Tardiphaga sp. 709: one gene and its partner. Each later gene encodes a partner of the first gene's protein in a complex. Links are inferred from orthologs where the notes say so. Each region holds a gene or a part of one and is shown in the gene's direction. Other genes may lie near its edges.

Evidence for each region.
Region 2: the proteins of RSO67_RS23455 (region 1) and tldD are in contact, whole or in part, in a solved structure (PDB 5NJ9), measured with the Escherichia coli proteins. The link is inferred for Tardiphaga sp. 709 from one-to-one orthologs.

Annotation. Positions count from the first base shown.
Region 1 is NZ_CP135529.1:4,834,678-4,846,714, forward strand. Bases 1,972-4,962 are described here. They hold RSO67_RS23455 (TldD/PmbA family protein), read left to right. Parts: upstream 1,972-2,762; coding sequence 2,763-4,163; downstream 4,164-4,962. Other genes in these bases: RSO67_RS23450 (DUF6101 family protein), read right to left, coding at 1,972-2,477; RSO67_RS23460 (3'(2'),5'-bisphosphate nucleotidase CysQ), read left to right, coding at 4,150-4,959. Also shown: RSO67_RS23440 (Bug family tripartite tricarboxylate transporter substrate binding protein), read left to right, coding at 1-463; RSO67_RS23445 (FAD-binding oxidoreductase), read left to right, coding at 484-1,926; more of RSO67_RS23450, read right to left, coding at 1,953-1,971; RSO67_RS23465 (DUF4170 domain-containing protein), read left to right, coding at 5,021-5,266; RSO67_RS23470 (lysophospholipid acyltransferase family protein), read left to right, coding at 5,263-5,976; RSO67_RS23475 (3-deoxy-D-manno-octulosonic acid transferase), read left to right, coding at 5,969-7,273; lpxK (tetraacyldisaccharide 4'-kinase), read left to right, coding at 7,266-8,276; RSO67_RS23485 (DUF2093 domain-containing protein), read right to left, coding at 8,315-8,542; xseA (exodeoxyribonuclease VII large subunit), read right to left, coding at 8,663-10,264; RSO67_RS23495 (alpha/beta fold hydrolase), read left to right, coding at 10,387-11,373; RSO67_RS23500 (hypothetical protein), read left to right, coding at 11,378-11,929; RSO67_RS23505 (transcriptional regulator), read left to right, coding at 11,931-12,037.
Region 2 is NZ_CP135529.1:4,165,632-4,177,576, reverse strand. The notes cover bases 2,718-5,616. They hold tldD (metalloprotease TldD), read left to right. Parts: upstream 2,718-3,402; coding sequence 3,403-4,830; downstream 4,831-5,616. Other genes in these bases: lepB (signal peptidase I), read left to right, coding at 4,827-5,603. Also shown: RSO67_RS20350 (TlpA disulfide reductase family protein), read right to left, coding at 1-260; RSO67_RS20345 (hypothetical protein), read right to left, coding at 307-819; RSO67_RS20340 (DoxX family protein), read right to left, coding at 909-1,292; RSO67_RS20335 (winged helix-turn-helix transcriptional regulator), read left to right, coding at 1,526-1,858; RSO67_RS20315 (hypothetical protein), read right to left, coding at 5,620-6,111; RSO67_RS20310 (DUF6152 family protein), read right to left, coding at 6,122-6,481; RSO67_RS20305 (PAN domain-containing protein), read right to left, coding at 6,509-7,024; RSO67_RS20300 (glutamate--cysteine ligase), read right to left, coding at 7,174-8,544; RSO67_RS20295 (helix-turn-helix domain-containing protein), read right to left, coding at 8,641-9,141; glutathione transferase GstA, read left to right, coding at 9,267-9,881; RSO67_RS20285 (3-hydroxyacyl-CoA dehydrogenase NAD-binding domain-containing protein), read right to left, coding at 10,135-11,945. UniProt on the Escherichia coli protein: Metalloprotease involved in CcdA degradation. Suppresses the inhibitory activity of the carbon storage regulator (CsrA).

The DNA of each region.
Region 1 (12,037 bases):
GTTCAAGGTGCAGGCGGGCGTGAAGATGGAGCACGTGCCCTATCGCGGCGGTGCGCCGGCCATGAACGACCTGATGGGCGGACAGATCCCGGTTCTGTTCGACGTGTTGAGCGGTGCGGCGCCGTTCATCAAGGCGGGCTCAATCCGCACGCTCGCCGTCACCACCAAGAAGCGCTCGCCGTCCTTCCCGGACATCCCGACGATCGCGGAGTCCGGCCTGCCTGATTACGAGACCTACACGTGGAACGCGGTGTTCGCCCCGCCCGGCATGGCGCCGGCGCTGGCCGAACGGTTGAGTTCGGAGTTCCGCAAGGCGGTTGCGGATCCCGAAGTGGCAAAGAGTCTGCGCGAGCTGAGCGGAGATCCGGTGGGCTCGACCGGCGCGGAGCTCGAAGCACAGGTCAAGGCCGAGGGCGTGAAGTGGGGCCCGATCATTCAGGCCGCCGGTCTGAAGTCGGAATAGACAGTCGAAAGGATCGCCTTTTGCCTCTTACGGATAGCGAACGCGCAGCGTTTCTGCAGGCGCTGGCGGCAATCATCGGCGACAAATATGTGCGAACCGGCGTGGATGCCGAACCGTATCAGCAGGACTGGCGTGCGCGCTATCGCGGCGAGGCCGTGGCTGTCGCGTTGCCTGCGAGTACCGACGAGGTATCGGCGGTGGTTCGCCTGTGCGGTGAAAGCGGCGTCGCCATCGTACCGCAGGCCGGCAATACTGGCTTGACCGGTGGTGCCATCGTTCCGGATGGCGTGGCGGCGCTGATCGTCAATGTGTCGCGACTCAACCGCGTGCGCCACCTCGATCCGCTCAACAATGCGGTGACGCTGGAAGCTGGCTGCATTCTGGCGGATGTACGTGCGCTGGCGGACCAGCATGATCGCCAGTTCCCTGTGCTGCTCGGCAGCGTCGGCAGTTGCGAGATCGGCGGGCTGATCTCCACCAATGCCGGCGGCACCGGCGTGCTGCGTTACGGCAACATGCGCGAGCAGGTGCTCGGGCTGGAAGTGGTGCTGGCAGACGGGCGTGTCTGGAACGGTCTCAAGGCGCTGCGCAAGGATAATACCGGCTACGACCTGAAACAGCTCTTCATCGGCGCCGAGGGCACGCTCGGCATCGTCACTGCCGCTGTGCTGAAACTGTATCCGAAGCTCGTCGTTTCGGCGACGGCAATGGTGTCGATGGACGAGGTCGGCCAGGCGATTGCGCTCTTGCAGTATCTGCAGCGCACGACGGGCGGTCGTGTCGAGGCCTTTGAGCTGATGTCGCAGAGCCAATTGCAGATCGTGCTGCGTCATGGTTCGGGGAGTGGAAGTCCGATGGCGGACGAGGCGCCATGGTATGTGTTGCTTGAACTGGCCGACAGTGCCGCGGACTGGAATGCGGTGGAAAGCCTCGAGACCGCACTGGCCGCAGCGATGGAGGACGGGCTCATCGGCGATGCGGTGATCGCCACCGATCAGGCCAAGGCCGACCGGATCTGGAACCTGCGTCACACGATTTCGGAATCCAACAAGCGCGAAGGCTTCACCGTGTCGAACGATACGTCGGTGCCGATCTCGGCGCTTCCGGAATTTATCGATCGCGTCACGCGTCGGCTGCAGCGCGAGTTGCCGAATGCACAGGTCGCGCATTGCGGGCATGTCGGTGACGGCAATGTGCATGTGATCGTCGTATTTCCCTATGACATCGGCGATGCACAGGTGCGCGAGGCTGCGGCGCATGAGGCCAACACCATCGTGCACCAGGAAAGCGTGGCTTGTGGCGGCAGTATCAGCGCCGAGCATGGCATCGGCCGCATGCATATCGATCGGCTGCCGCTTTATACGTCGGAGGTCGAACTTGATCTGATGCGACGTGTGAAGCTTGCGCTCGATCCCGACCGGATCATGAATCCGGTCAAGGTGTTGCGGTTGCCGGGAGAGTAAGACGGCAGGTGATCCTGCCTGTCTCATTAATGTCGCGCGATGATCTCGCGCTCGCCCTTGTACATGCCGGCTTCGCCGAGCAACGCGCCTGGACGACGACGCACCAGGAATTTCGGGCGGCGCTCGCGAATCGCATTGCGGCGACGGCGGCGCTGCGACGGTTCGTAGGTCTTCTCTTCGGGCAATTGCGGAAGTGCGAAGATCTCGCTCCACATCTGCCAGGCCATGTCGATTTCCTCGCGATCGGAACTGACCAGCAATGGAATCGATAGCGATGGATCGCGATGCGCGAGCATCAGCATCTTGCCGTCGTCGAGACCGCGCAGGGTGACGCCGAGAAAATCGCTGACGCGCACATTGATCGCCATGCGCATGCCGCTGACGGCGCGATGCAGGACGACGCGGGTACGGTGCAGTTCGATATGGCGGATCGCTCCGTCGGCGCGGGTATCATGCGCCTCGAAACGAACCGGAAGTGAATGGGGATCGAGCCGCAATGCGCTGCTCGATCCCGGGGCATGGGCCCCACCTGTCGCTGTTTGATGCCTCACGGCTTTTTATCTCCCCGCCGAAATTATGCTTTCGGTCGATGGGGAGAGCTTGCCAGAGCCGGTTCGGAATCGGCTTAAAAAGGCTGGTTAATCGAATCCGACTGCCCTTCATGATTGACAGAAGCTTGGCAGGCATGATTGACGAGTCGTTGCGAAAGCCCTGAAATTCTTTCCTTTTCGGCACGGCAAATGCTTGAAGTCCCTGCGAAATAGGCACATCTCTAACAGCGGCCATCACCGCTTCGGACCGGTCGAAAATCGTCTCTCAACGTTGGGATTTTGTTCGTGAATTCTTCACCAAACGCGTCGTCGTCCGCCTCCACGAAATCCGACAATTCCGATCTGCTCGACCAGTCCGCGCTTTCGGTGCTGGCACAGCGTCTCGTCGAGGCTGCAAGGAAGGCCGGCGCGGATGCCGCGGATGCGGTCGCGGTGCGCGGCGTGTCGCATGGCGTCGAAGTGCGTGACGGCAAGGTCGAAGCCTCCGAACGTTCCGAAGGCGACGACATGGGATTGCGCGTATTCGTTGGCCGACGTCAGGCGGTGATCTCCACCAATGACATGTCCGGCGACAATGTCGCGCAACTGGCCGAGCGTGCTGTCGCGATGGCACGCGTCGCACCTGATGATCAATATGTCGGCCTTGCCGATCCAGCGCTGCTTGCGCGCGACTTTGCAAATCTCGATCTGCTCGATCCCGTCGTGCCGTCGGTGAGCGAACTCGAACGCCGCGCAGTGGAAGCCGAAGCGGCGGCACTCGCGGTGAAGGGCGTGACCAAGTCGGGCGGTGCATCGGCCTCGACCGGCATCGGCGGCATGGTGCTGGTGACCTCCACCGGCTTTCACGGCTCCTATCTGCGCTCCAGCCAGGGCGTGTCGATGACAGCCATCGTCGGCGACGGCACCAAGATGGAGCGCGACTACGCCTTCACCTCGGCGCTCCATGCATCCGACCTGGAGTCGCCGGCCAGCGTCGGCAAACTCGCGGGCGAGCGTACGGTGGCGCGGGCCAATCCGCGCAAAGTGCCGACCTGCAAGGTGCCGGTGGTGTACGATCCGCGCGTCTCGAACTCGCTGGTCGGTCACGTCATCGGTGCCGCCAATGGCGCGTCCGTCGCGCGCAAGACCACGTTTCTCAAGGACAGTCTCGGCAAGCAGCTGTTCAGCAGCAATATCCGCATCATCGATGATCCACTGCGCGTGCGCGGCCTGCGCTCGCAGTCCTTCGATGCCGAAGGCGTTGCGACAAAGCAGCAGGCCATCATCGATGGCGGCGTGCTGACCACCTGGCTGCTGGATTGCGCCACCGCGCGCGAACTCGGCATGACCACGACAGGCCACGCGCATCGCGGCGTGTCGTCGTCACCATCACCCGGCGCGTATAACCTGCACATGGAAGCAGGCGACGTGAGCCCCGAAGTCCTGATCGCCGATATCAAGGAAGGTTTTTACGTCACCGATCTGATCGGCTCCGGCGTCAATGGCGTGACCGGCGACTACAGCCGCGGCGCCGGCGGATTCTGGATCGAGAACGGCAAGCTGACTTACGCCGTCAGCGAGATCACCATCGCCGGGCATCTGTTCGAGATCTTCAAGTCGATGACGCCTGCGAACGACCTCACTTTCAAATACGGCGTCAACGCGCCGACCGTGCGCGTCGAGGGACTGACGATTGCCGGACGCTGATCTCGATACAGACAAACGGCTCGCGCACGATGTTGCCCTGATGGCGGACACAGTGCGGGCGGCCGGCGAGCTCGGCCTCGCAATGTTCGGTACAGAACTCAGGAAATGGACCAAGGGCGAATCCTCACCCGTCTCCGAAGCGGATATCGCCCTCAACGATCTGATCGAGAAGCGGCTTCGCGCCGCGACGCCGGATTATGGCTGGCTTTCGGAGGAGAGTGCCGATGACGAATCTCGTCTCGGCAAGCGCCTGACCTGGATCATCGATCCCATCGACGGCACGCGCAGCTATCTCGCCGGTCGCGAGGACTGGTGTGTCTGTGTCGCGCTGGTCGAGGATGCCCGGCCGGTGATGGCCGCGGTATTTGCGCCATCCACAGATGAATTTTTTCTGGCGATCCGCGGGCAGGGCACCACCTGCAATGGCGTTCCGGTTCGGGCCACGACCGGTTCCGCGATGGACTTTTCGCGCGTGGCGGGCCCGAAACCTCTGGTCGAGCGGATGGTCCATCCCCGGCAGGACATCACGCTTTATCCGCGAATCGGCTCACTGGCGCTGCGATTGTGCTGGATCGCCAATGGCCGGCTGGATGCGGCCTTTGCCGGGGGGCAGAGCCGGGACTGGGATCTGGCCGCCGCAGATTTGATCGTGCACGAAGCGAATGGTAGGATGACCGAGCTTTCGGGCGATCCCATCCTCTATAATCGCCGGGAAGTCACGCACGGGTTGCTGGTGGCAGCGGGGGCCGATCGCCATGCTTACATCGTCGAGCAATTCCAGAACCGCCGGGTTTAACCGGCTGCACCACTATCTTTGACTTATCGGATCGCAGCCGGCGGCTGCAGGAACAGGATTCATGTCGGACACACCACAGCAACTGCTTCATCTGGTTATTGGCGGCGAACTCACCGATCTGAAGGGGACAACCTTCAAGGATCTCAGCCAGGTTGAAGTGGTGGGCGTTTATCCGAATTACGCGTCGGCGTTCGTGGCCTGGAAGGCGAAGGCGCAAATGACCGTCGATAACGCCCATATGCGTTATTTCATCGTCCATCTCCATCGGTTGCTCGATCCTGGCCAAGACGCGAAGCCGGCCGCTTGAAACGACTGCTCCGAAACACGCTGCGCAGCAGCTGGGTTCAGCGCGCCGCGGGGTTTCTCGCGGCCGAATTTTTGCGTCTGGTCTGGAAGACCAACAAGTTCACCTTCGATCCCGTCGATGTCTATGACATTGTCGAGCCGCAGATGCCGGTCATTCTGGCGTTCTGGCATGGCCAGCACTTCATGACGCCGTTCATCCGGCAGAAGGACTATCGCGGTGCCGTGCTGATCTCGAAGCATCGCGACGGTGAGTTCAATGCGCTGGCTGCCGAGCGCCTTGGCATCGCCACCGTTCGCGGCTCCGGCGATCATGGCGGCGCGTTTCACCGCAAGGGCGGTGTTGGTGCGTTCAAGGAAATGGTGCGGGTGCTGGAGCGCGGTATCAATATGGCGCTGACCGCCGACGTGCCGAAGCGCTCGCGTGTCGCCGGCATGGGCATCATCATGCTGGCACGCGAAAGCGGCCGGCCCATCATGCCGTTTGCCATGGCCACCAGCCGCTACGTCCAGCTCAACAACTGGGACCGCACGACGATCAATCTGCCTTTCGGTCGCGGTGTGCTGGTCGGCGGCGAACCGCTGAGCGTTCCTGCCGATGCCGACGCTGCCACGATGGAGGCGCTGCGCCTGCAGCTCGAGGCCACGCTGAACGAGGCCACGCAGCGCGCTTATGACGCGGTAGGTCGGCCGGAAGGTGCGCGTCGTGCCTAACGCGCTGCCGATCACGCTGCGCGCCTATCGCAGATTGTCGGCGGCGCTGACGCCGCTTGCGCCTGTCCTGATCAAGCAACGGTTGAAGAACAACAAGGAAGATCCTGCGCGCCTCGACGAACGTCGCGGCATCTCGCAGATCGAGCGCCCCGCCGGGCCGCTGGTCTGGATTCACGGCGCCAGCGTCGGCGAGGTGCTGGCGGCAGCAGCGCTGATCGAGCGGCTGCGCGCGCTGGGCATGCGCATTCTGCTGACGTCGGGCACAGTGACGTCGGCGGAGATCATCGCCAAGCGGTTCCCGACCGATATCATCCATCAATACATACCCTATGATTCACCGCGCTTCGTGGCGCGCTTCCTCGATCACTGGAAGCCGAGCCTGGCCCTGTTCATCGAGAGCGATCTCTGGCCGAACCTCATCATCTCCGCCGCCAAGCGCCGGCTGCCGATGGTGCTGATCAATGCGCGCATGTCGCAGCGCTCATTCCCGCGCTGGCAGAAATTTTCGGCGACCATCGGCGCGTTGCTCGGCCGTTTCGAGATCTGCCTGGCGCAGTCCGAAACTGACGCCGAGCGCTTCAGCGCATTGGGGTCACGCAGCGTCGTCGTCACGGGCAATCTGAAGCTCGATGTGCAGGCGCCGCCCAGCGACGCCGTGAAGCTGGACAAGCTCATGGCGGTGACGCGCGGTCGCCCCATCATCGTCGCATCGTCGACGCATCCCGGCGAAGAGGAGATCATCCTCGAGACTCACAAAACGCTGACCAGCTTCTTCCCGAAATTGCTGACGGTCATCGTGCCGCGCCACGCCCATCGCGGAGCGGATATCGCGCAGATGATCACTGTGGCAGGTGCGCAGGTTGCGTTGCGCTCGCGCGAGGAATTGCCGCATGCAGGCGCCGATATTTACGTGGCCGACACCATGGGCGAACTCGGCCTGTTCTATCGCCTGTCACCGGTGGTGTTCATGGGCGGTTCGCTGGTGCCGCATGGCGGGCAGAATCCGATTGAAGCCGTGAAGCTCGGTGCGTCCGTGGTGCATGGCCCGCACGTCTTCAATTTCACCGATGTCTATGAAGCACTCGACGGCGCGGGCGGCGCGAAGCTCGCCGACTCCTCGGAGCAAATGGTGAAACAGCTCGGCCAGATGCTCGGCAACGAGGCGGCGCGCGATGCCGCGATCGAGGCCGGGCACCGCGTGGTTGAACGGCTTGGCGGTGCGCTCGACCGTACGCTGCATGCGCTGGAGCCTTATTTGATGCAGCTTCGGCTCGAAGCGGGAGCGCAGGATGCGTGAGCCGGCGTTCTGGCGGCCGCCATCGACATGGTTGTCGCGTCTGCTGATGCCGCTTGGCGCCATCTATGGCGAAGTCGCAGGTAGCCGCATGGCGCGCAAGGGCGTCGATGTCGGCATTCCCGTTCTTTGTGTCGGCAATTATCACGTCGGCGGCGCCGGAAAGACGCCGACTACTTTGGCACTGGTGCACGTGCTGCGCGATCTCGGCGAGACGCCGGTGGTGCTCAGTCGCGGTTATGGCGGCAGACTGCGTGGACCGGTGAAAGTCGATCCGTCGAGACATGTGGCAGCAGATGTCGGCGACGAACCGCTGATGATGGCACGGCAGGTGCCGGTGGTGATTTCCGGGGATCGCGTTGCGGGCGCAGCGCTGGCGCGCTCGACCGGCGCGAGCGTGATCGTGATGGATGACGGCTTCCAGAATCCGGCCATCGTCAAGGACGCGTCGTTCATTGTGATCGACAGCAATCGCGGTCTCGGCAACGGGCGCGTGCTGCCCGCGGGACCTTTGCGCGCGCCGCTCGATCTGCAGATCGCACGCACCGATGTGCTCGTGGTGATTGGCGATGGTGTTGCGGCTACGGGCGTGGCGGCGCTGGTCGCGGGCAAAGGTGGTCCGGTGTTGACGGCGCGCCTCGTGCCGGACGAGGCGTCAGTGGCGGCCCTGCGCGGCAAGCGCGTGCTGGCCTTTGCGGGAATCGGCGATCCCCAACGCTTCTTCCGCACGTTGCGTCATGCAGGTGTGGACGTGGCTGTGGAGAAGGCCTTCGCCGATCATCATCCGTATACGTCCGGTGAGATCGATGCGCTGGTCCTGCAAGCGAAGCGTGATGGGCTCACTCTGGTGACGACGGAGAAGGATGTCGTCAAGCTCAGCAGCATGTCGGCTGCGGCGGAGATCGTGCCATTCGCCGTCACGCTGGCCTTCGAGGACAAGACGGCGCTGCAGGCTTTCGTGATCGAGAAGCTCAATGAGGCGCGGGTGAAATCACTCAAAAGGTAGGCTGGGTTTCGCGAAGACGCTCTACCCATCCTACGGCCTTACTTCTGACCCTTCACGGCGTCCGGATAATGCCGCGCCAGCACCGCATTCGGCACCGCATAGGCTTCCTGCCGATCCACGCTCCAGTATTTCAGCTCGTCCAGCGGAATGCGCTCGCCCGTGATGGCGCAAGTCACATAGGTGCCGGGCGACACCACGCGGAAATCGCCGTCGAGATATTGCAACTGGGCTTCGCCGTGGCCCGAGGGGCCAAATTTGTTCAGCACGGCTGTCTCCTGGATCGTCACTAAGTCGTCTCGCCGGATCGGTCACCGGCCCTGAATGTCGTCATCTCGTAGCATAAATAGGGCCGCAGCGTCGCCCAATAAAGGCGGCCTGCGCAACCTCTAGAACAGGCTGCCCTGATCGATTTTCGGCGCCTTTTTCGGCGCGGCCGGCGCCGCAGGCTTGGCCTCGCGCGGAGCAGGTGCCGTGCGGTCGCCATCGGCAGTCACGCTGACGCGGCCATCGGCGAATTCGATGCTCAGGCGCGCGCCGGTTCCGATATTGGCGGCGGCATGCAGCGCCGCGCCTTGCTCGTCGCGCACCAGCGCGAAGCCGCGGGCCAGCACGCTGCGATAGGAGAGGGCACCGAGCAACTGGCTCGACGCCTGTACGCGCGCCTGCTGGCGCTGCACCAGTGTCGTCAATGCACGGCGCGCGCGCTCAGTGAGGCGCAGAGCGCGCTCCCGATCGCGCGTGATGGCATTGCGCTGCGCCTGCGCATTGGCGAGCTTGGAGGCCTTCAATCGTGCTTCAAGGCCAGTGAAACGATCGCGGCGCTGCCGAAGCAATGCACGCGCGGAGAGGCTCAGGCGTTCGCCCGATACCGTCAGCCGCTGCGTAGCATGGGCGATCTGTGCGCGCAGCACGCGCAGCGTCAGCCCCGCGCTGGCCTGCGCGAAGCGGCGATGATGCGCGTGTGTATTTGCTTTCAGAGCGCGCGGCAGCGATGCGGTTGCGCCATCGAGACGCTGGCGCGGGATGGCGAGCAATTCGCTGAGATCCGGCAGAGCACGCGCTGCGGCGCGTAGTTCGTTGCGGCGGGATTCCTGTCCGCGCTGCCAGCACAGCATCATGCGGCGCTCGAAGCCGGATATCTCCACCATTAGTTCGGCGCGCACGGGCACCGCCATTTCGGCGGCCGCTGTCGGCGTCGGCGCGCGTTTGTCGGCGGCGAAATCGATCAGTGTGATATCGGTCTCGTGGCCGACCGCCGAGATCAGCGGGATCATGCTCTCGGCCGCGGCTCGCACCACGATCTCTTCGTTGAACGACCACAGGTCTTCCAGCGAGCCGCCGCCGCGCGCGACGATGAGCAGATCCGGCCGCGGAATCGTGCCGCCCACCGGCAGCGCATTGAAGCCATGGATGGCGGCGGCGACCTGTTCGGCCGAGCCTTCGCCCTGGACCTTGACGGGCCAGACCAGCACGCGGCGCGGGAAGCGGTCTTCCAGCCGATGCAGGATGTCGCGAATGACAGCGCCCGTCGGCGACGTCACCACGCCGATCACTTCCGGCAGCCACGGCAGCAGCTGCTTGCGTGCTTCGTCGAACAGGCCTTCCGCGCCAAGCTTGCGCTTGCGCTCCTCCATCAGCGCCATCAGCGCGCCGACGCCGGCGGGTTCGATGGCCTCGATGACGATCTGGTATTTCGACGAGCCGGGATAGGTGGTCAGCTTGCCGGTGGCGATGACTTCCAGGCCTTCCTGCGGCTTGAACCGCATCCGGCCATGGACACCCTTCCAGATCACCGCCTCGATCTTGGCGCTCTCGTCCTTGAGCGAGAAATAGCAGTGGCCGGAGGAATGCGGCCCGCGAAAACCCGAGATTTCGCCGCGCACCCGCACGTTCCCGTAAGTGTCTTCCACCGTCCGTTTCAGGGCTGAGGACAGCTCGGAGACGGTGAATTCGGGGGAATTGGTGAGGGGGGCGGCGGCTTTGGGCATCGAATCTCGGCTTTCAGGATCGTCGCAAAGTAGGGATGTCGGTCGCAAAACGCCAATCGGATATTGATCTGCAGATAACTCTGTAATACAGAGTTATCTGCATTCAGAGAATGGCGGGTATTATGGCGTCGATATTGACCTTCGCGGTCCGTGGCATCGTTTGGCTCCTTGCTGCAGCGGGCCTGGTGGCTCTGGTGCTGGCTGGCATGATTGCGGTGCCGGTCTCCAGACCCAAGGCACTGGCCTCCATTGCGGACACGGCGCGCAGTGCGTATCGCGGGGACGTTCCGCCGCTGCAGTATTTCCAGGCGAGAGACGGCTCGAATCTGGCCTACCGGCGCTACACGCCATCCGGACCGTCCGTGAACCGTGCCGCACTGCTCATTCACGGCTCGTCGGGATCGAGCATAGCGGTGCACGCTCTCGCAAAAGCGCTTGCCGCGCGGGGTGTCGAAAGCATCGCTCCCGACATGCGCGGCCATGGCGCATCCGGGACCCGCGGCGATATCGCCTATCTCGGACAGCTCGACGATGATCTTGCAGATCTCGTCGGCCATTTGCGCGGGCAGGGGCTGGCGTCGCCACTGACGCTCGCCGGGCATTCGTCGGGCGGCGGGTTCGCGCTGCGCGTCGCGGGGTCCGTCAATCAGGGGCTTTTCGCACGCACGGTTCTGCTGTCACCCTATCTCGGCCTGAAGTCGCCATCCACACGCGAGAACGCAGGTGGATGGGCCAGTCCGAGTGTGCCGCGCATCATCGCGCTCAGTGTGCTGCAGTCGTTCGGGGTGACATGCTGTTCGCAGCTCCCGGTGGTTGCTTTTGCCGTGCAACCGGGGTCGACACGCATTCTGAGTTCCGAATATTCGTTTCGGCTGCTGCAGAATTTCGGCACGCATCGCGACTACCGCCTGGATCTCGATCCGGCGAATGGGCCCATATCGGTCATCGCCGGGCGCAATGACGAGCTGATGTTCGCCGACAAATATCGCGAGGCGATGCAGTCGAAAGCCAATATCGACGTGCGCGTCCTCGACGACGCAAATCATATGGACGTCGTCAGCACGGCAAGTTTCGTCGCCGTCGTGGCCGATGATCTCGCAACGAGGTGACACCGTGATCAACAGCCAGGAAGCCAGTGCTGCGTTGATGGAGATCGAGAGCCTCAGTCGGCTGGTCCGGCAGTCGGTGTTCTATCGGCACGCCAGTACGATGCTCATTCTATGGGGCGTTGCGACTTTTATCGGTTATCTGCTCTCGTTCTTCGCGCCTGCTGCGGCTCCCGTCATCTGGTCGGTCGTCATTGTCGCGGGTGTCATCTGCGCGATCAGCATCGGGGCCCTCAACAAGAAGCGCGAAGGTGTCAGCACCTTCGATGCCCGCGCAACGGCAGCGTTTATCGCCTTCGTGGCTTTCGGCTGTCTGTGGAGCATCGTTTTCGGGAACATGGCGCCGCGGCAGATCGCAGCGTTCTGGACGACTTACTTCATGTTGCCTTACGTGATGACAGGGTTTTGGTTCGGCCGCGTCTTCGTCGTGATCGGCATGAGCGTGATCGCGCTGACACTGCTCGGTTACTTCTTCGCCGGACCGTGGTTCACGCTCTGGATGGCTGTCGTCAATGGCGGCGGCCTGTTGCTCGGCGGCCTCTGGATGCGGCGCAACTGACATGGCAGAGCTCGACGACATCATCCATCAGCCTCTGCGGCTCAAGATCATGGCCGCGTTGAACGCGCTGCATCCGGCACAAGGGCTGGATTTCCCGCGCTTGAAGAA
Region 2 (11,945 bases), 660 kb from region 1 along the record:
ACGACCTTTCCTGGAAACGCGGTCAGATAGACCGGCTTGCCGACAAGGCGAGGCACCGCAACGGACGGGATCGGACGCGCTCCCCGGATGACAGTGAACTGATGCCGCGCGGTGCCAAAGGGCGGCGGCCCATCAGGCCGCGCATCCGCGGCAGCGCCCCCCGCCGCCAATGCGGCCGTCGTGGCCAGTGCCCCTTTGAGCAGCGTACGTCGCGAGATTGGCGAGCGAGCAATAGCCCGTCCGCGATGCGGTATTGTCACGGTCCAGCCTCCGATGGGCATCAAATAAGGTCGCGAAGGGTGCCGCTCAGGATCGGATATAGGACCAACCCGCTTCCTGTAGCTCGATGATCCGTCCAGGCCCGCTCGGAACCATCTGGACATTGTCGATAAACGAAATCGGATGCCCCTCGCTGCGCTCCATGCCGAGCTTGGTCGCTTCGCAGACCACGAAGCGAATGTCGGGCGTGAGAGCCTGGACGACCTTCAGCAGTTCCTTGACCGGCGACGTATCCACTCGAAACATATGAATGCCGGCGTTGTAAGCGACGATTTCGATCGAGAACTCCTGCTTCGTCTCCCGGTAGTATTTCGGCAGGTTCAGCGACGTCGAAATCAGTGCTCTCATGACGGTCGGATCGTCAGTGTTGATCTGCAGTACGAGACGATGTGCCTTGACCGCCGCAGGCTTCGTCTCCGGCGCCCACTGCTTTGAAATGGCGGACCCTGCATCCGTCAAAGCCAGGGTGACGAATAACGGTGCCGCAAATGCCAGACCGAACGCCACCGTGGCCAAAGCCTTGCCGCTATAACTCCGCATTGAAATCATCACTTGCACTCGAACACACTGAAACGTTCGGCTTTTGCCAACGGTATCCGTGGATGGCGGATGAGAGCGACGAGCGCTCGCTACCTGAGGATCATGCTGCGCTTGGCGTAAGCCACGATAGCGCTCAATGCGAGCAGCACGATCGCCGGAATCGGTGAGCCGCCAATGACAAACACATGGGTAAAAATCGCACCGATCATGATGCAGCACAGGAGGACCGCGCCAAACGCGACCGTTGAGGGAATGATGATCAGGGCTGCTCCGAATATCTCGAGCGTGCCGGTCAGATAGCGGAACCATTGCCCAAGACCGATATGTTCGAACTCTTCGACGAGCATCGGCACGCCGTAAAGCTTGGCAGTCCCCGCAGCAGCGAACGCCAGAGCGAGCAAGCCCCTGACGGCCCAGAGACTGATGGAGGTCCAGCGCCGCGGCGCTGACGAGGTGACGGAAGACGATGACATGGGCGGCTCCGAAGATGGTCAAAACGGTTTCGGCGGCGCGGCTGACGGCAAAGTCTGCTTCAGATCCACGGCGCGCTTTCGAAGCACAAATTTCGGCAGTAAGATGAAAAAGACAAGTAGAATGCTTTTTCTGAGATAGTATGAAAAACATGACTAATGGAAAAACAGGCGATATCGCGCTCCCCGAATGTCAGCAGGGCCGGGAAGTAGAAGATTTTCATCGGGCGCTGGGGATGATTACCGGCAAATGGAAATGTGAGATCCTCTGGCAACTGGTCCAGAGCAAACACCGGTTTGGAGAACTGCAGCGAGCGATTCCGAGTGTCACGCAACACATGCTGACGACGCAACTGCGCGATCTCGAGTCCAACGGGCTCGTCAAGCGCACGGTCTTCGCCGAGATCCCTCCGAGGGTGGAATATGAAATCACGGAATCGGCGAGAGCGCTCAGGCCGGTCTTCGACGAACTGTTCCGATGGTCGCAGGCGCATTTCTCTGCGATGCAGGCCCGATCCGCGACCTCATCCGGATCCGACGAGAGCGCAGCACCCCTGACTCATCCTTGATCCGGGAACGGAGCGCCTTACTCGCCGGGCACCAGCCCGACCGCATGACGGCGCCCGGGCTTCGATGCCGCGCGCAGGCGGCGGCGCGAGAAATACAGGATGAAGCCGGTCACGGTGAACAACGGCATCAAGGCCGCGGCCAGCAAGAACACGATGCGGCCGGGCAATCCCAGGAACGCACCGGTGTGGATGTGCAGCACCGCGGCCAGAATGCGCTCACCGAATGTCTTGTCGTTGTAGAGCTCTGCCGACACCATGCGGCCGGTCACGCCATCGATGCGGAAATCGTCGCGCGCTTCATCGAATGACGCATCCTTTGCCACCGAGCGGATACGCACGACACTGCCCGGTCCGTTCGGCACCTGCATGATCGCCATCGCATAGCGGCTGCCTTGATCAGCCAGAAACGTCGACCAGACCTTGTCGAGTGACGGAGTCGCAGGCGCATCAGCGGCAGGTGCTTTGGCGCCCCCTTTGCTCCGCGCATGGCCGGCGCACTCGCAGCGGGCTTGCTCGACAGAAGCCAAGTGGCGCTGGCCTTGTACCAGTCGAACGACCACCAGAGGCCGGTGAGAATGGTCACCAGATAGACCGGCAGCAACCACGTGCCGACGACGCTGTGCAGCGACCTGTGAAACGGACGGCCGGGCATCGCCAGATTCGGCCTCAGCCAAGCCTTGATGCTGCGGACACGGCGCGGCCAGCGCAACACCATCCCGGAGATCAGCAATACGAACAGGCCAAGCACGGCGACGCCGGTGATCAGACGGCCATAGCCATTGCCGTTGCCCGGCAACAGCAGAAAGCGATGCAGGTTGCGCAGGGTCGCGAAGAAGCCCTCCCCCTGCATCGCAGAGACGACGCGGCCATCATAGGGATCGACATAGACCGACGAGCGCTCCCCAGTCTCGCTGCGGGCAAAGCGCATACGTACGGCGATACCCGGTTCGCTCGAAAAAACGATGAGGCCAACCTTGCCCGCCCCCGGCACCGCCTGAACCCGCGCCACCAACTCATCAGGTCCGAGCACAGGTGCGGGCCGCGGATCGACCTTCGTCACATCGCGGTTCAACGCCGCGACGATCTCGTCCTCGAAGCTCAGCAGGGCGCCGGTCAGACCGATCAGGCCGAGAACCAGCGAGATCGCCAGGCCGATGATGGAATGGACTTGCAGGAATGCGGATTTGGTTCGTGAGGCCATGAAAAGCGATAACTGCCAGAAGAGATTGGTCCTGCAAGGAATACCGTTCACACAGGATGGTCCTCGGAGGTCTACCGCACCGCAGCCTGAGGCGCATCGGAGCGCAGTTTGTAATAGCTCCAAGGTAGCCCCATCATGGCTGGCACGGTTGCCCCCAGAGGATCTCGCCCCGGCGATGTGCAGGCCTCCCTTTTTGTCAAAACAGCACCTATCTTGGTTTGAATCGCCTGTTTCGCCGCAGGTTACGCCATTGTAAGGCGACCCATCCCCGGGTTGTCGCTACAAATTGAAATCGTGGCCCCGCGCCTGGCGCCGGGGCCGCGCAGCTGACATTGGAGCCTGCATGACCAGCCCAGCCACCACCTCCCTGATCGACCGCGCCAATCTGGACCGCGACGAGGTTCGCCGCGAGCTGATGCGGGGGCTACAGGGAGCTGACGATGGCGAGCTGTTCCTCGAATACAGCCAGTCCGAGGCGCTCGGTTTCGACAACGGCCGGCTAAAGCAGGCAACCTACGACACCGCGCAGGGTTTTGGCCTTCGCGCCGTCAAGGACGATGCGGTCGGCTATGCGCATTCCTCCGACGTTTCGATCCCGGCGCTGATCCGTGCGGCCGATGCGGTCAATGCGGTCCGTGGCGGCTATGCGGGCACCTTTGCCGCAGCGCCTTCGCATACCAATGTGCGGCTCTATAGTGACGACAATCCGCTGGACGCGCCGGGCTTCGAGGCCAAGGTCAAGCTACTGGCGGAGATCGACGCCTATGTGCGCGACAAGGATCCCCGCGTCCGCCAGGTCTCCGTCTCCCTCGGCGCCACCTGGCAGGTAGTCGAGATCCTGCGCCCGGACGGCGAGAGCTACCGCGACATCCGTCCGCTGGTGCGCGTGAATATCTCCGTCGTCGCCGGTCAGGGTGACCGGCAGGAAAGCGGCTCGAAGGGCTATGGCGGCCGCGAGGGCTATGCGCGCTTCATCGAGAGCGGGTCGTGGCGCACGGCAGCTGACGGCGCGCTGCGCGAGGCGCTGGTGAACCTCGAATCGATCCCGGCCCCTGCCGGCGAAATGGACGTCGTGCTGGGACCAGGCTGGCCCGGTGTAATGCTGCATGAAGCCGTCGGCCACGGGCTCGAAGGCGACTTCAACCGCAAGCAGACATCGGCTTTCGCCGGCCTGATGGGTCAGCAGGTTGCCGCCAAGGGCGTGACGGTCGTCGATGACGGCACCATCTCGTCGCGCCGCGGCTCGCTCTCGATCGACGACGAAGGCACGCCGACCAACCGCACCACACTGATCGAGGATGGCATCCTCGTCGGCTACATGCAGGACCGCCAGAATGCGCGCTTGATGGGCATGAAGCCGACCGGCAACGGCCGCCGCCAAGGCTATGCCCATGTGCCGATGCCGCGCATGACCAATACTTACATGCTGGCCGGCCAGCGCGATCCCGCGGAAATCCTCGCCTCGGTGAAGAACGGCATCTATGCGGTGAACTTCGGCGGCGGCCAGGTCGACATAACCTCCGGCAAATACGTGTTTCAGTGCACCGAGGCCTACAAGATCGAGAACGGCAAGATCGGCGCCCCACTCAAGGGCGCAATGATGATCGGCAACGGTCCGACCGACCTGCACCGTATCAGCATGATCGGCAACGATCTCGCGCTCGATGATGGCATCGGCACTTGCGGCAAGCATGGCCAGGGCGTGCCGGTGGGCGTCGGCCAGCCGACGCTGCGCATGGACAAGGTGACCATCGGAGGAACGGGCTCGTGACCACGGATACCGAAACCACAACCGTCGCATCGACCGCAAAACGCTGGTCCGGTCAGCTGGCACAGATCGTCGCGATCGTCGGCATCGTATTCGTGGCAAAGGGCGCGCTCGCCGAGCCGTTCTATGTGCCGTCGGCCTCGATGGAGCCGACGCTGCTGATCGGCGATGCACTGCTCGCAACCAAATTTCCCTACGGCTACTCAACAGCCTCGCTGCCGATCCATGTCTCCCTTCCCGAGACCGGCCGCGTCTTCGCGACCACGCCGAAGCGCGGCGATGTCGTGGTGTTTCGCTGGCCCGGCGACCGCTCCCAGGTCTGGGTCAAGCGCGTGATCGGCCTGCCCGGCGATCGCGTCGAACTGCGCGGCGGTCAGGTCTGGCTCAATGGCGTCGCGACGTCGGTGAAGGCCGACGGCATCGGTGCCGCGGAAGACGATAGCGGCGGCTCCGAACCGGCGCATCGCTATGTCGAGACCCTGCCCGGCGGCGTGTCGCATCCGATCTTCAAGCTGCGCGACAACGGCCGCCTCGACAACACGCCGGAAGTCGTCATTCCCCCCGACCATCTGTTCGTGATGGGCGACAACCGCGACAACTCTGCCGACAGCCGCGTGCCGGTGAGCCAGGGCGGTGTCGGCCTGCTGCCGATGGATAATCTCGTCGGCCGGGTCGATGCCATCGTCGGCTCATGGGATCTCGGCGTGCGCAGCCAGCCGGTCACCAACTGGCTGTCGGGCTTCCGCATGGCGCGGTTCTTCACCGGGGTGCATTGAGCGCCGCGACAGCAGCTCAGAAGTAAGCAATCGCGCGGCCGCATATGGCGACCGCGAACCAGATGGCCATTGATGCCAGCGCGCCTTGCCGCGCACCCGCAGGCATCGGTGACAGCGGCGGCAACGCTGCGATCCTCGGCACGATCATCGCCTCGACCCAAACGACATTGAGCAAGCCCAGCGCGATCAGAGCCGCCTTGATCTGAAACACGCGGTTCAGCACCACATGACTCGCTTCGGCGGTAAACAGAATGCCGCCGGTGAGCACGAGGCCGAGAAATCCGGCAATGGCAAAGCGGCGCGCCCTGCGCAGCAGCGGACCGGGCGCCGTTGCAGCCAACCCGCCCGCGAGCCGGACATCCATCACCGCAATGGCACCGGCGAAGAACATCAGCGCGACGATGTGGCCGATATTGGCGGACATATAGAGCCAGCGCGATTGCCGGATCGCAGCGCCAATTGCGGACGCTTCCATGGCCATGAAGATTGCGGGTGCGCCCTCGGTCATGGGCCGGGCGCTATCGCAGTTCGTAGGTTTTGCCGTCCACGGTGATGCGTTCGGCGCGCATCTCGTCCTTCTCGACGGTGGACGGATAGCCAAACGCCGAGACGGTCTTGCCGACAGCCACGATATCGGCAGATGCCCCGCGCGCCGTCATGCGGGAGGTCGGCGCGAGAGTGACGGTCCAGGCCTTGTCGGCCCCCTTGATCACGATCGTCGCGTGCGGATTCTCGAATTTGCTGTTTTCGACAGGACCGTTCACGGTGACCGGATTGGCAGCGTCGTAGCTGCCCCAACCGTGATGGGCGACGGCGGCGACCGTCGTAACAGCGATCAGTAATCCAGCGAATGTCAGTGCGGGCAGGAGACGCGTCATGGCTCAACTCCCTTTATTGCCGGAATGCTACCTCACAACGCCCGAGATGAAACCCGGTTTTCGCCGCGGCGGCTTGATGTCGTTTTTCAGGAAGCAGCGCGCATTCTTGCCGGCATAGCCAGGCCGCGCAAAGGTCCAGGCGCGGCATTTATTGTCGCCCTGGCAGGCATCGCGGCAGGCATCGCCGTGCTCGGCCTTGTCGTCGTTCTTGATCTCGAACGAACGATAGTCACCGCCAAAACGATCTGTCGAGGTTTCCACCGGACCGGTGCGCGGCTCGATGACACCGGCGCCACGCACGCCGGAGACGCAGCAATAGCTCTCGACCCGCGGCGGCACCTTGTCTTTCAGCCAGCACACTGCATTTTCGGAATTGTCGCTCGGATAGTTGAAGCTCCAGGCACGGCACTTCTTGTCGCGCTCGCAGATCAGCGCGCATTCCGCGGGATCGCCGGACAGCGAGACCGAGCGCGAATAATCACCGCCGGGACGATCGAAATTGGTTTGCGCCTGAGCAGGTGCAACGGCTGCGACCAACAGCATGGCGAGGGCTGTCAGACACGCTCTGAACAGGTTCCTCGGCATGCAGGATGACTTTCAGCGGTTTGCAAACGGCGTAAGAAGGACGTCATTGGAACGCCGGTCACCTGTACCGCTGATGAACAGATTTTCAGCTTCGCCAAGCCGCTGATCTAGAAGCAGTATTCCTTATAGGCTGGCGCCACCGAGCCACCCCAGGCGCCATGGAACCTGTCGAGCATCTGCTCGGCCGGAGTCTTTCCGGAATCCAGTATCCGATCGAGTGCCTCCAGATGGTGGGACTCATCGCGGCCGTGCGCGTCGAGCTTGCCGCGCCGGCGCAGGCCACCATGGGCCAGCTGCAGACACTCTTTGGCGATTTCGAATAGATACCGATCCTTGATCTTCGCCTTGAAGCCCAACTTCGGCACATCGTCGCGCAACGCCTGTCGCTCGGCCGCAGTCCAGTTCTTGACGATATCCCAGGCCGCATTGAGGGCGCTGTCGTCATAAAGCAATCCGACCCAGAACGCCGACAGCGCCGGCAAACGATCCGACGGCACGCCATCGGCGCCGCGCATTTCGAGATAACGCTTCAGGCGGACTTCCGGGAAAATCGTCGAGAGATGATTGGCCCAATCCGAGAGAGTGGGACGCTCGCCGGGTATCTTCTCGTTCTTGCCCGCAAAGAAATCGCGGAACGATGAGCCCGACACATCGATGTAAGTGTCGCCGCGCTTGACGAAATACATGGGAACATCCAGCGCGTAATCGACCCAGCGCTCGAAGCCCATGCCGTCTTCGAACGCCCACGGGATCATGCCCGAGCGCGCGTTATCGGTGTCGCGCCAGACTTCGGACCGGAACGACAGGAAGCCGTTCGGCTTGCCCTCAGTGAACGGCGAATTCGCGAACAGCGCCGTCGCGATAGGCTGCAGCGCAACGGAGACGCGCAGCTTCTTGACCATGTCCGCTTCCGAGGAGAAGTCGAGATTGGTCTGCACCGTGCAGGTCCGGTACATCATGTCCAGACCGTACTGGCCAACTTTGGGCATGTAGTTGGTCATGATCTTGTAGCGGCCCTTGGGCATCACCGGAATCTGCGCGCGCGACCAGGATGGCGTGAGACCGAGGCCCAGAAAGCCGATGCCGAGCGGCGTCGCCACTTCACGCACCTGCGCCAGATGCGCCATCAATTCGGACTGCGTCTGATGGATCGTCTCCACCGGCGCCCCCGACAATTCAAACTGGCCGCCGGGCTCAAGCGAAATCGCGCCGCCGCCGGTGACGTCATAGAGGCCGATGATATTGCCGGCTTCCATGATCGGCTCCCAGCCGAGCAGATGCTTCATACCGTCGAGCACCGCGCCGATGCCGCGCGGGCCTTCGTAAGGCACGGGATTGTGACCGACGAGCGTAAACGGCGTCTTCTCGTGTTCGGTGCCGATGCGGAATTCCGATGGCGGCTTCACGCCCGCCGCCAGCCACGCCACGAGTTCGTCGCGCGATTGCAGCGGCGTCATATCGATTTGGTCACGCGCCATGGAAATTCCGAATGAAAGGCGCTGCAATCTGTTGCGCGCGGTGTCGGGAACGCCCGCGGCCCGTGCGGGTCGCGAACGCAGGCAAAAATTTAAGGTTCATCGCGCCGGCGCGGCGTCTCTGGCGGCCGGCGATGTCACTGTCGATGCCGCTTCTTGGCACGCACAGCCGAGCCGGTCGAGCAGGCCGCACAGTTTTGCTGCATCTGCGTCGGACAGTTTCGAGCCGACATGTTTCTCGATCGCCGTTGAATAGGCGCAGCCCATCTTCTTATGCAACTCGCGCCCGGCAGCCGTGATCTCGACGAACAGGCCGCGCTTGTCCATCTTGCATTCGCGGCGTGCAGCCAGGCCTTCGTCGACCAGGCGATCGATCAGCCGCGATGTCGAATATTGCGGTATCAGCATCTGCTTTTCGAGCTCGACCGGGCGCATCTCGCCGGTCGGCGAGCGCGACAGCTCGGCCAACGCGTCGTACCATGCGAGCGGCGGAAAGCCGGCGCGCTTGAGGTCCTGCTCGACGCCGTCCAGCACCCGGCTCTGGATTCGCATCAAGCGGATCCAGGCGGCTGTCGCCTCAAGGGAAGGTTTACGTTTCATGGCTCAGTCCAAATGGTGGCGGCACCCTAGCCCACTTGATGCAGCTGCATCAATCTTGACTCTTTCATGCATATGCATTTAGTCACCCGCGTGGTTAAACCAATGTCCTCAGGGAGGAATTTTCGATGAAGCTGTATTATTCGCCAGGCGCCTGTTCGCTCTCGCCTCATATCGCACTTCTCGAAGCCGGCCTGCCTTACGATCTCGTGAAGGTCGACCTCAAAGCCAAGAAGCTGGAAAATGGCGACGACTATCTCGCCATCAACCCCAAGGGCCAGGTGCCGGCCCTCGGCCTCGACAGCGGTGCGCTCGTCACCGAAGGTCCGGTTATCGTGCAGTACATCGCCGACCAGGCCGCTGCCAAAAATCTGGCGCCAGCCAATGGCAGCGATGCACGCCGCCAGCTGCAGGAGTATCTTGGCTTCATCAATGGCGAGCTGCACAAGAACTTCAGCCCGCTGTTCCAGCCGGTGTTCGATGACGAGGTAAAGGGCTTCTTCAAGACCCGCCTGATGGGCAAGTTCAAATATCTCGATGGCCAGCTCGCAGGTAAGGACTATCTGCTGGGCAAGGATTTCAGTGTCGCCGACGGCTATCTGTTCGTGATGCTGAAATGGGCCGACCGGATGAGCATCGATCTCTCCGAGTTCAAGAACCTGATGGCCTACAAGGATCGCGTCGCTGCCCGCCCGCAGGTGCAGGCCGCGCTGGAAAAGGAAGGCCTGATGAAGGCGGCGTAAGCTGCTGGCATTGAGCTGAAATACGAAAGGGCCGGATCATTGATCCGGCCCTTTTTCTTTGTTGCTTGTCTTCCCCTCTCCCCCAGCGCAGCGAAGCTGCGCGCCGCGGGAGAGGGTGCCTGAGCGTAGCGAAGGCGGGAGAGGGCTCTTGCTCCAAGCGAAGAGCCCCCTCTCCCGTCTCGACCGCTCCGCGGTCGATCCACCCTCTCCCACCAGCCGCGGCTGCGCCGCGTCCGGGGGCGAGGGGAAAGACCTAAGCCGCCGCCAGCTTCTTCGGCGGGAAGCGGCCGTAGAAGGTCTCGCCCTTGGCGGCCATCTCTTCGAGCAGCTTCGGCGGCGTGAAGCGCGAGCCGTATTTGGCTTCAAGCTTGTGACAGAGCTCGACGAACTTCTTGGTGCCCATGAAGTCGATATAGCTCAGCGTACCGCCGGTGAACGGCGCGAAGCCGAAGCCCAGGATCGAGCCGACATCGGCTTCGCGCGGATCGACGATAACGTGATCCTCGACGGTACGCGCGGCTTCTACCGCCTGCACCACCAGGAAGCGCTGTTTCAGCTCCTCGACATCGAGCGTATCGGGATCGATCGGTTTCGGCAGCAGCGGAGCGATGCCCTTCCAGAGCGCTTTCGATCCCTTGCCCTTCGGCGGATACTCATAAAAGCCCTTGCCGTTCTTGCGACCGAAGCGCTCCTGCTTCTCGACCATCTCGACGATCAGCTTCTTCTGCGCCTGATCGACCGCCTGCGAGCCCAAATCGGCTTCGGTGGCCTTCATGATCTTCAGCACGAGATCGAGCGCGATCTCGTCCGACAGCGACAGCGGCCCGACCGGCATGCCGGCCATCTTGGCGGTGTTCTCGATCATCGCCGGTGGCACGCCTTCGAGCAGCATTTCAAGACCTTCGGCCGTGAACCGCAGCACGCAGCGATTGGCGAAGAAGCCGCGGGAGTCATTGACGACGATGGGCGTCTTGCCGATAACGCGGACGTAATCCAGCGCGGTGGCGAGCGCGACATCGCCGGTGTTCTTGCCGACAATGATCTCCACCAGCATCATCTTCTCGACCGGCGAGAAGAAGTGGATGCCGATGAACTTGGACTGATCGGCGAATTCCTCGGCGAGCGAGTTGATCGGCAGCGTCGAGGTGTTCGACGCGATGATCGCGCCTTCCTTCAGCAGCGGCTGCACCTTCTTGTAGATCTCGGCCTTGACCGCGCGATCCTCGAACACGGCCTCGATAACGAGGTCGCAGTCCTTGATCACATCGAAATCGGCAGTCGCGGTGATCTTCGCCATCAAGGCGGTCTTGTCCGCCTCCTTGGCGCGGCCCTTCGCGATCAGGCCATCGATGGCTGCGATGCAATGACTGAGCCCCTTGTCGGCACTGGCCTGATCGCGATCGATCAGCACCACGTCCATGCCGCCGCGTGCGGAGACGAAGCCGACTGACGCGCCCATGAAGCCGGCGCCGATGACGGCGAGCTTCTTGACCTTGGTCGGCGGCACGTTCTGCGGACGACGCGCACCCTTGTTGAGCTCCTGCATCGACAGGAACAGGCTGCGGATCATCGCCGCCGCTTCCTTGGTCTGCAGGATATGCGCGAACTGACGGGACTCGACGCGGAGCGCCGCATCCATCGGCAGTTGCAGGCCTTCATAGACGCACTGCATGATGGCGCGAGCCGCCGGATAATTGTCGAAGGTCTCGCGGCGATAGATGGCGTTGCCAGCGGGGAACATCATCATGCCCTGCTTGGAATAAACGGGGCCGCCGGGCAGCTTGAAGCCCTTCTCGTCCCAGGGCGCGACGGGTTTGCCGCCAGCCTTGATCCACTCTTTCGCAGTCGTGATGAGATCGGCTGATGGCACCACCGCGCCGACGATGCCCATTGCCTTGGCCTTGACGAGATTGATCGCGTCGCCCTTCAGCAGCATCTGCATGGTGTCCTGCGGCTGCAGCATGCGCGCGAGGCGCTGCGTGCCGCCGCCACCGGGGAACAGGCCGACCTTGATTTCAGGCAAGCCTAGACGCGTCTTCGGATTTTCAGCCGCAACGCGATAGT